Regions from separate parts of the Actinoplanes derwentensis genome, predicted to be linked through region 2. Evidence: predicted binding sites of a transcription regulator. Region 2 holds the regulator's gene; the other holds the start of a gene.
What was found. Region 2 encodes HrcA, which represses chaperone genes, less so after heat shock. Its sites were predicted from a motif close to GGTTNGCACNCTCNNNNNGAGNGTGCNAACC; they were not measured.
Positions count from the first base shown of each region.

Region 1: a site for HrcA is predicted at 2,157-2,187, ahead of groL (chaperonin GroEL). Genes of this name have one in related genera too.

Region 1 covers NZ_LT629758.1:8,179,682-8,183,520, reverse strand. The annotation lists gene BLU81_RS36345 (beta strand repeat-containing protein) at 1-44, shown strand, start outside; gene groL (chaperonin GroEL) at 343-1,965, opposite strand; gene BLU81_RS36335 (hypothetical protein) at 2,266-2,544, opposite strand; gene BLU81_RS36330 (GNAT family N-acetyltransferase) at 2,623-3,126, shown strand; gene BLU81_RS36325 (hypothetical protein) at 3,173-3,658, shown strand; gene thrC (threonine synthase) at 3,837-3,839, opposite strand, start outside.
Region 2 covers NZ_LT629758.1:6,188,921-6,192,759, forward strand. The annotation lists gene dnaJ (molecular chaperone DnaJ) at 1-899, opposite strand, end outside; gene hrcA (heat-inducible transcriptional repressor HrcA) at 934-1,956, opposite strand; gene BLU81_RS27100 (DUF4870 domain-containing protein) at 2,110-2,655, shown strand; gene hemW (radical SAM family heme chaperone HemW) at 2,659-3,839, opposite strand, start outside.

The DNA.
Region 1 (3,839 bases), 2.0 Mb from region 2:
TGACCCGCCCCGGACGCCACCGCCCGGGCCGCCACCGAAGCTGACGGCGTATGCAGAGGGGCCCGGCCGATCGGCCGGGCCCCTCTGCATCCCCGCGACATCCGATCCGAACCCCGGCCAAGCCCACTGCGAGCAGACACCCGTTGCGTGATGAGTCCGGGCTCGATTCGCACCCCAACTCGGCACACTGCAAGCAGTTGCCCACCGCGTGGTGAGTTATCGCACCCCGACTCGGCACAGTACGAACGGGCAACCCGCAGCGTGGTGAGTTCGGGTTCGGGGTGTTTGCGGGCATGCAAAAAGGCGGGCCGCTTTCGCGGCCCGCCTTTTTTACGACTGGACTCAGAAGTCCATGTCACCGCCGCCCGGGGCGCCGGCCGGAGCCGGGTTCTTCTCGGGCTTGTCGGCCACGACGGCCTCGGTGGTGAGGAACAGCGCGGCGATCGACGCGGCGTTCTGCAGCGCCGAACGGGTGACCTTGGCCGGGTCGATGATGCCCGCGGCCAGCAGGTCGACGTACTCACCGGTCGCGGCGTTCAGGCCGTGACCCGCGGGGAGGTTACGCACCTTCTCCACGACGACACCACCCTCGAGGCCGGCGTTCACGGCGATCTGACGCAGCGGGGCGTCGAGCGCGACCTTGACGATGTTCGCGCCAGTGGCCTCGTCGCCGACCAGGTCCAGCTTGTCGAACGCGGTCTTGCCGGCCTGAACCAGCGCGACGCCACCACCGGGGACGATGCCCTCCTCGACGGCCGCCTTCGCGTTGCGAACGGCGTCCTCGATGCGGTGCTTGCGCTCCTTGAGCTCGACCTCGGTGGCCGCGCCGACCTTGATGACCGCAACGCCGCCGGCCAGCTTGGCCAGACGCTCCTGCAGCTTCTCACGGTCGTAGTCGGAGTCCGAGCGCTCGATCTCGGCGCGGATCTGGTTGACCCGGCCCTGGATCTGGTCGCTGTTGCCCGCACCGTCGACGACGGTGGTCTCGTCCTTGGTGATGACGATCTTGCGGGCCGAGCCCAGCAGGGAGATGTCGGCGGCGTCGAGCTTGAGGCCGACCTCTTCGCTGATGACGGCGCCACCGGTCAGGATGGCGATGTCCTCCAGCATGGCCTTGCGGCGGTCACCGAAGCCGGGGGCCTTGACGGCGACCGACTTGAAGGTGCCACGGACCTTGTTGACGACCAGGGTGGCCAGGGCCTCGCCCTCGACGTCCTCGGCGATGATGACCAGCGGCTTGCCGGACTGCATGACCTTCTCGAGGACCGGGAGCAGGTCCTTGACCGCGGAGATCTTGCTGTTCGCGATGAGGATGTACGGGTCGTCGAAGACGGCCTCCATCCGCTCCGCGTCGGTCATGAAGTAAGCCGAGATGTAGCCCTTGTCGAAGCGCATGCCCTCGGTGAGCTCGAGCTCGAGACCGAAGGTGTTGCTCTCCTCGACGGTGATGACACCTTCCTTGCCGACCTTGTCCATGGCCTCGGCGATGATCTCGCCGACCGTGGAGTCACCGGCGGAGATGGAGGCGGTGGAGGCGATCTGCTCCTTGGTCTCCACATCCTTGGCGAGCTGCGAGAGCGCCTCGGAGACGCTCGCGACGGCAGCCTCGATGCCCCGCTTCAGGCCGAGCGGGTTGGCACCGGCGGCCACGTTGCGCAGGCCCTCGCGAACCAGAGCCTGGGCCAGGACGGTCGCGGTCGTCGTGCCGTCACCGGCGACGTCGTCCGTCTTCTTGGCGACCTCCTTGACCAGCTCGGCGCCGATCTTCTCGAAGGTGCCCTCGAGCTCGATCTCCTTGGCGATGGATACACCATCGTTGGTGATCGTGGGAGCGCCCCACTTCTTCTCAAGGACGACATTGCGGCCCTTGGGACCGAGGGTCACCTTGACGGCGTCGGCGAGCTGGTTCATGCCGCTCTCGAGGCCGCGACGGGCTTCCTCGTCAAATGCGATGATCTTGGCCATACGGCGTTGTCCTCCCGGACATCCGCGGCGCCGGGCCTCGTCGGCCCCGCTCTCCGCATGTTGAGGAAAGTCTGCGGACGTCACCACCTGGCGATGTGACGTCCTCAGGCCGAGCCGGATAGCCCGCGACGACCGGCTCCGTGCCCCAGTGCCGATGGCAGCACCGCGACCGGAACCCCACCGTCCCGACCTGCTGGCACTCACAAGCTGCGAGTGCCAATCACTTGTTTAGCACTCTCCGATGGCGAGTGCAAGAAACCCCATCTTCCCGCGAAACCCCATCAGGGGCCGCCGTTTCGGCTAAGGATCTTGACGGGCCTGGTCAGCGGCCTGTACGGCCGGCTCGACGGTGGCCGGCCGCGCAGTGACGAGCACCGCAATCGACCAGCCGACGATGATGACCGTGTACGCCAGGTTCCACCCGAGGGGTACCGGATCCGGGCCGGGCTCCGACAACCATCCCCGCACGACGGAGAACACCGCGACGGCGACGGAGGCGAGCGCCAGCACCCACGGATCGTCGTACCCGCCGGCCCACGGGCGGGCGCGGAGGAGCCGGAGACCTTCATCGTTCATCATCGAATCATGACCCGATCAGGCCACTCGCTCTGCGGCAACCCGGTTGCCGAGTGCGTGTCCCGGCGGTAGGGATTAGCCATGGAGAACTGGACCGTGCACCGGGTGCGACCCCAGGACGCCGGGCGGATGCGCGCTCTGCGGCTGGAGATGCTGGCGGACAGTCCCCTGGCCTTCCTGGAGACGCTGGCGCAGGCGGCGGCCCGGCCGCACGAGAGCTACCGCCAGCGGATCCGGGAGTCGTCGCAGGGGTTCGGGACGGCCCAGTTCGTCGCGGACCCGGGCGGGCCGCTGATCGGGCACGCCGGCGGGACCACGCTGCCCGAGGAGCCGGGCTGCACGATCATCTACGCGGTCTACCTGACACCGGCTCACCGGGGCGGCAAGGTACTGGGGCAGCTGATCGAGGCGGTCGCCGACTGGTCCGCTGCGGCGGGGCGCGACGAGCTGATGCTCGAAGTGGTCTGTGGCAACGATCGGGCGGTCCGGGCGTACCAGAAACTGGGTTTCATCGACACCGGTGTCCGCCTGCCGCATCCGACCGTGCCGGTCATGAGTGAGCTGCAGATGCGCCGGCGGGTCTGAGATGGCCGGGCGGGGCTGGCACCGGGCGCGGACCACCCTGACCGCGGTGAACGGGACCACCCTGGCCGGGCTGCTGGTCGCGGGTCTCACCGGCACCCGGATCCGGCGTGGGCGGCACGGGGTGCTGATCGCCGAGAACTACCGGTTCCGTTTTCCGGCCGGGACCTGTTTCACGGTCGGCTCGGTGATCATCACGAAGCGGACCGCGGAGTGGCTGCTCGACGAGCGGGACGAGCGGCGGGTCCGGCTGTTCACTCACGAATGCCGGCACGCGAGCCAGTACGCGTTCCTCGGCCCGCTGTTCTGGCCCGCTTACTGGCTGGCGTGTGGCTGGTCGATCGCGCTGACCAGGTCTTACGGAGTGCGCAACTGGTTCGAGAAGAACGCGGGGCTGGCCGACGGGGCCTACCCGGAAGAGCTGCCGTTGCGGCCCTCGCTGCAGCGGGTCATCAGCCGCCGAAGGAAGCCGATGACACCGCCGAGCGGGGAAGTTGGTCGGGAGGAAGGACGCACAGCGCCTCCGGGCACGTAGCCCAATGGGTCAGCGCTGGGTCGTTGGGTCCCTCGGAGATTGTCGCCAATGTCCAGGTGAGGGGCCTCGTACGGCGTCGCATCCTCCCGCAGAGAGCATCCTGCCGATCCGGAGATCGGAGTGCAAGTCCTCGGAGGAGGGAATCTTCGACAACCGGCTTCTCGCCGGTTACTTTCTGCTA
Region 2 (3,839 bases):
TTGACCTCGATGTTCTCTTCGCCGTCGAGGGTCTTGATCGTCATCCGGGTACCGAGCGCGGCCGCGGTCATCGGCAGCGTCACCCGGCAGTGCAGGTCGTCACCCTTGCGGGAGTAGACGTCGTGCGGGCGCTCGTGGATCTCCACGTAGAGATCACCGGCCGTGCCGCCGCCGGGGCCGACCTCGCCCTGCTGGGCCAGGCGGATCCGCATGCCGTCCTCGACACCCGCCGGGATCTTGACGGTGAGGGAACGGCGGGTCCGGATCCGGCCGTCACCGGCGCAGGTCGGGCACGGGTTCGGGACGGTCGTGCCGTGACCCTGGCAGTTCTGGCAGGGGCGGGACGAGACGACCTGGCCGAGGAAGGTGCGCTGCACCGACTGGACCTCACCGCGACCCGAACAGACCTCACAGGTGGCCAGGTGGGTGCCGGGCGCGGTGCCGGCGCCGGAACACTGGGTGCAGAGCACCGCGGTGTCGACGGTGATCGGCGCCTCGACGCCGAACGCGGTCTCCACCAGGTCCAGCTCCAGGCGCAGGATGGCGTCGGCGCCGGGTCGGGTGCGCGGGCGCGGGCCGCGGGATCCACCACCGGCGGCCGTGCCGAAGAACGCGTCCATGATGTCCTGGAAACCGACGAACGGTCCGGCTCCACCGGCACCGCCGGGCATGCCGCCACCCGGCGCGAGCGGGTCGCCACCGAGGTCGACCATCTGACGCTTCTGCTCGTCGGACAAGACCTCGTACGCCGCGTTGATCTCTTTGAACTTGTCGTGCGCCTCCGGATCCGGGTTCACATCCGGGTGAAACTGCCGAGCCAGTTTGCGGTAGGCACGCTTGATCTCGTCGTCGGTTGCCTCCCGGCTCACACCGAGAATTCCGTAATAGTCCTTGGCCACGGGGTTTGGAGTCCTCAATGTCTGCGCGAATCCGTCAATTCTGTGCCAACAGGTCGCCAACGTAGCGTGCGACCGCACGAACGGTGGCGATAGTGCCGGGGTAGTCCATCCGGGTGGGACCCAGCACTCCGAGCCCCCCGACGATAGTCGTACCCGGGCCGTAGCCACTGCTCACCACGGACGCCGACCGCAGGTTGTCGATCTGATTCTCGTCACCGATCAGGACCCGCGTGGTGCGGGGCTCCAGATCGCCGATGAGCTTGAGCAGGATGACCTCCTCCTCGAGGGCTTCGAGGACGGGCCGCAGTGTGCCCTGGAAGTCCAGCACACCGCCCCGTGTCAAGTTCGCCGTGCCCGCGAGGGCGAGGCGCTCCTCACTCCGCTCGACGAGTGTCTCCAGGAGCACCGAGGCCAGGCAGGTCATCGCGGCGCGGTGCCCGACGTCGCAGTCCTCCACGAGTTTCTGCACCAGGGCCGGGGTGTCGGCGAGGCGCTGACCGGCCAGTTTCTCGTTCACCCGGCGGCGCAGCTCCCAGACGTCACCGTCCTGCACGGGGCCGGGCAGCTCGACCAGCCGCTGCTCGACCCGGCCGGTGTCGGTGATCATCACGAGCATCAGGCGGGTCGTGGAGACCGGCACGAGCTCCAGATGGCGAACGGCGGAGCGGGACAGGCTCGGATATTGCACGACGGCTACCTGGCGGGTGAGCTGGGCCAGCAGCCGGACCGTACGATGCACCACGTCGTCGAGGTCGACGGCACCGATCATGAACCGCTCGATGGCCCGGCGCTCGGCCGGACTGAGTGGCTTTATCCTGGTCAAGCGGTCGACGAAGAGCCGGTAACCGGCGTCGGTGGGCACCCGGCCGGCGCTGGTGTGCGGCTGCCGGATGTAGCCCTCCTCCTCCAGCACCGCCATGTCGTTGCGGACGGTGGCCGAGGAGACGCCGAGTTTGTGCCGGTCCACCAGGGCCTTGCTGCCGACCGGCTCCTGGGTTTCGACGTAGTCCTCGACGATTGCCCGGAGTACCTCGAGCTTGCGGTCATCCAGACTCATATGACCCCTCCCCCTGTTGGCACTCCTGCTAATAGAGTGCCAGTCTACGTCCCCGGCGGCGGCAATGCGATGATCGAAAGTACCGAGCGGGCTCAGATCTTGGGAGCGACATCGGTATCGACCGGCTGGGACCCGGGTCCTAGCGTGTATTTCATGACCGAGCCTCCCCGCCCGCCGGATGACGACCCGACCGCGCCGTACCACCCGCAGGGCGGCTATCCACCGCCTCCGCCGCCGCCCTACACGCCGCCGCCTCCTTATGCGGATCCCTACGGCCAGCCGCAGTACGGGAAACAGCCTTACGACCAGCCGCAGTACGGCCCGCCCCAGTACGGATCCCCCTACCAGGCCGGCAGCCCGGACGAGCGCACCTGGGTCCTGATCGCCCACTTCGGTGGCGCCGCCGCGGCCTTCTTCGGTGGCGTGTTCATCGGCTGGCTCCCGCCGCTGGTCGCCTATCTGGCCCGCGGCAACCAGTCCCCGATCGTGCGTGCCGAATCACTCAAGGCGCTGAACTTCCAGCTCGTCTGGACGATCGTCGGGGTGGTCGGTTACGCGCTGATCGCCTGCGCCGGGCTGGGCCTGCTGTTCACCGCCGCGGCCTGGGTGATCGCGACCCTCTTCGGCGTGATCGCGGGGATCAAGGCGGTCAACAACGAGCCGTATCAGTATCCGATGACCTACCCGTTCATCAAGTAGTCGTCAGAGCACGTCGCGGATGACCGCGTCGGCGAGCAGGCGGCCGCGCAGCGTGAGCACGAGGCGGCCGTCGGCGTACGGCCCCGAGTCCAGCAGCCCGTCGGCCAGCGCCTGCGCGGCACCCGTGGCGTCGACCCGGTCCAGCGGGATGCCCTCGCGCAGCCGCACCCGGAGCATCACGTCCTCCATGTGCCGGTCGTCGCCGGACAACAGTTCCCGTGCGTGGCCCGGGGACAAACCGGAGGACAGGCGCTTGGCGTACGCCGACGGATGCTTCACGTTCCACCAGCGCACCCCTCCGACGTGGCTGTGCGCGCCCGGCCCGAGTCCCCACCAGTCGGCGCCGGTCCAGTAGAGCAGGTTGTGCCGGCACCGGCCGGCCTCGCCGCGGGACCAGTTGGACACCTCGTACCACTCGAAACCGGCCTCGGTGAGCGCCGCCTCGGCGGCCAGGTAGCGGTCGGCGGCGACATCGTCCTCCGGGTAGGGCAGTTCGCCCCGCCGCATCCGGGCGGCCATCCGGGTGCCGTCCTCGACGATCAGCGCGTAGGCGCTCACGTGGTCCACGCCCGCGTCGATCACCGCGCGCAGCGATCCGGCGAAGTCGTCCGGTGACTCGCCCGGAGTGCCGTAGATCAGGTCCAGGTTGACGTGCTCGAATCCGGCGTCGCGGGCTTCGGCCGCGGCCTGCGGTGCCCGGCCGGCGGTGTGCTTGCGGTCCAGGATCCGCAGCACGTTCGGCGCGGTCGACTGCATGCCGAGCGAGATCCGGGTGAACCCGGCCTGGCGCAGCCGCCGCAGGTAGGCCGGGTCGACCGACTCCGGGTTGGCCTCGGTGGTCACCTCGGCGCCGGGGGCGAGCCCCCAGGTGCGGTCGATGCCGTCCAGGATCCGGCCCAGGTCGTCGGTGCTGAGCAGGGTGGGAGTGCCGCCGCCGACGAAGACGGTGTCGACCGGGCCGGGTTCGATCACCCGGGCGGCCAGGGCCAGCTCGGCGAGGACGGTGTCCGCGTACTCCTCGCGGCTCGCCCCGCCGCCCAGCTCGGTCGCGGTGTAGGTGTTGAAGTCGCAGTAGCCGCAGCGGCTCGCGCAGAACGGGACGTGGACGTAGACGGCGAACCCGTTCTTGCCCACCGCACGGGTGGCCTCGTCGGGGAGGGACCCGTCGTCGGGTACGGGTTCAC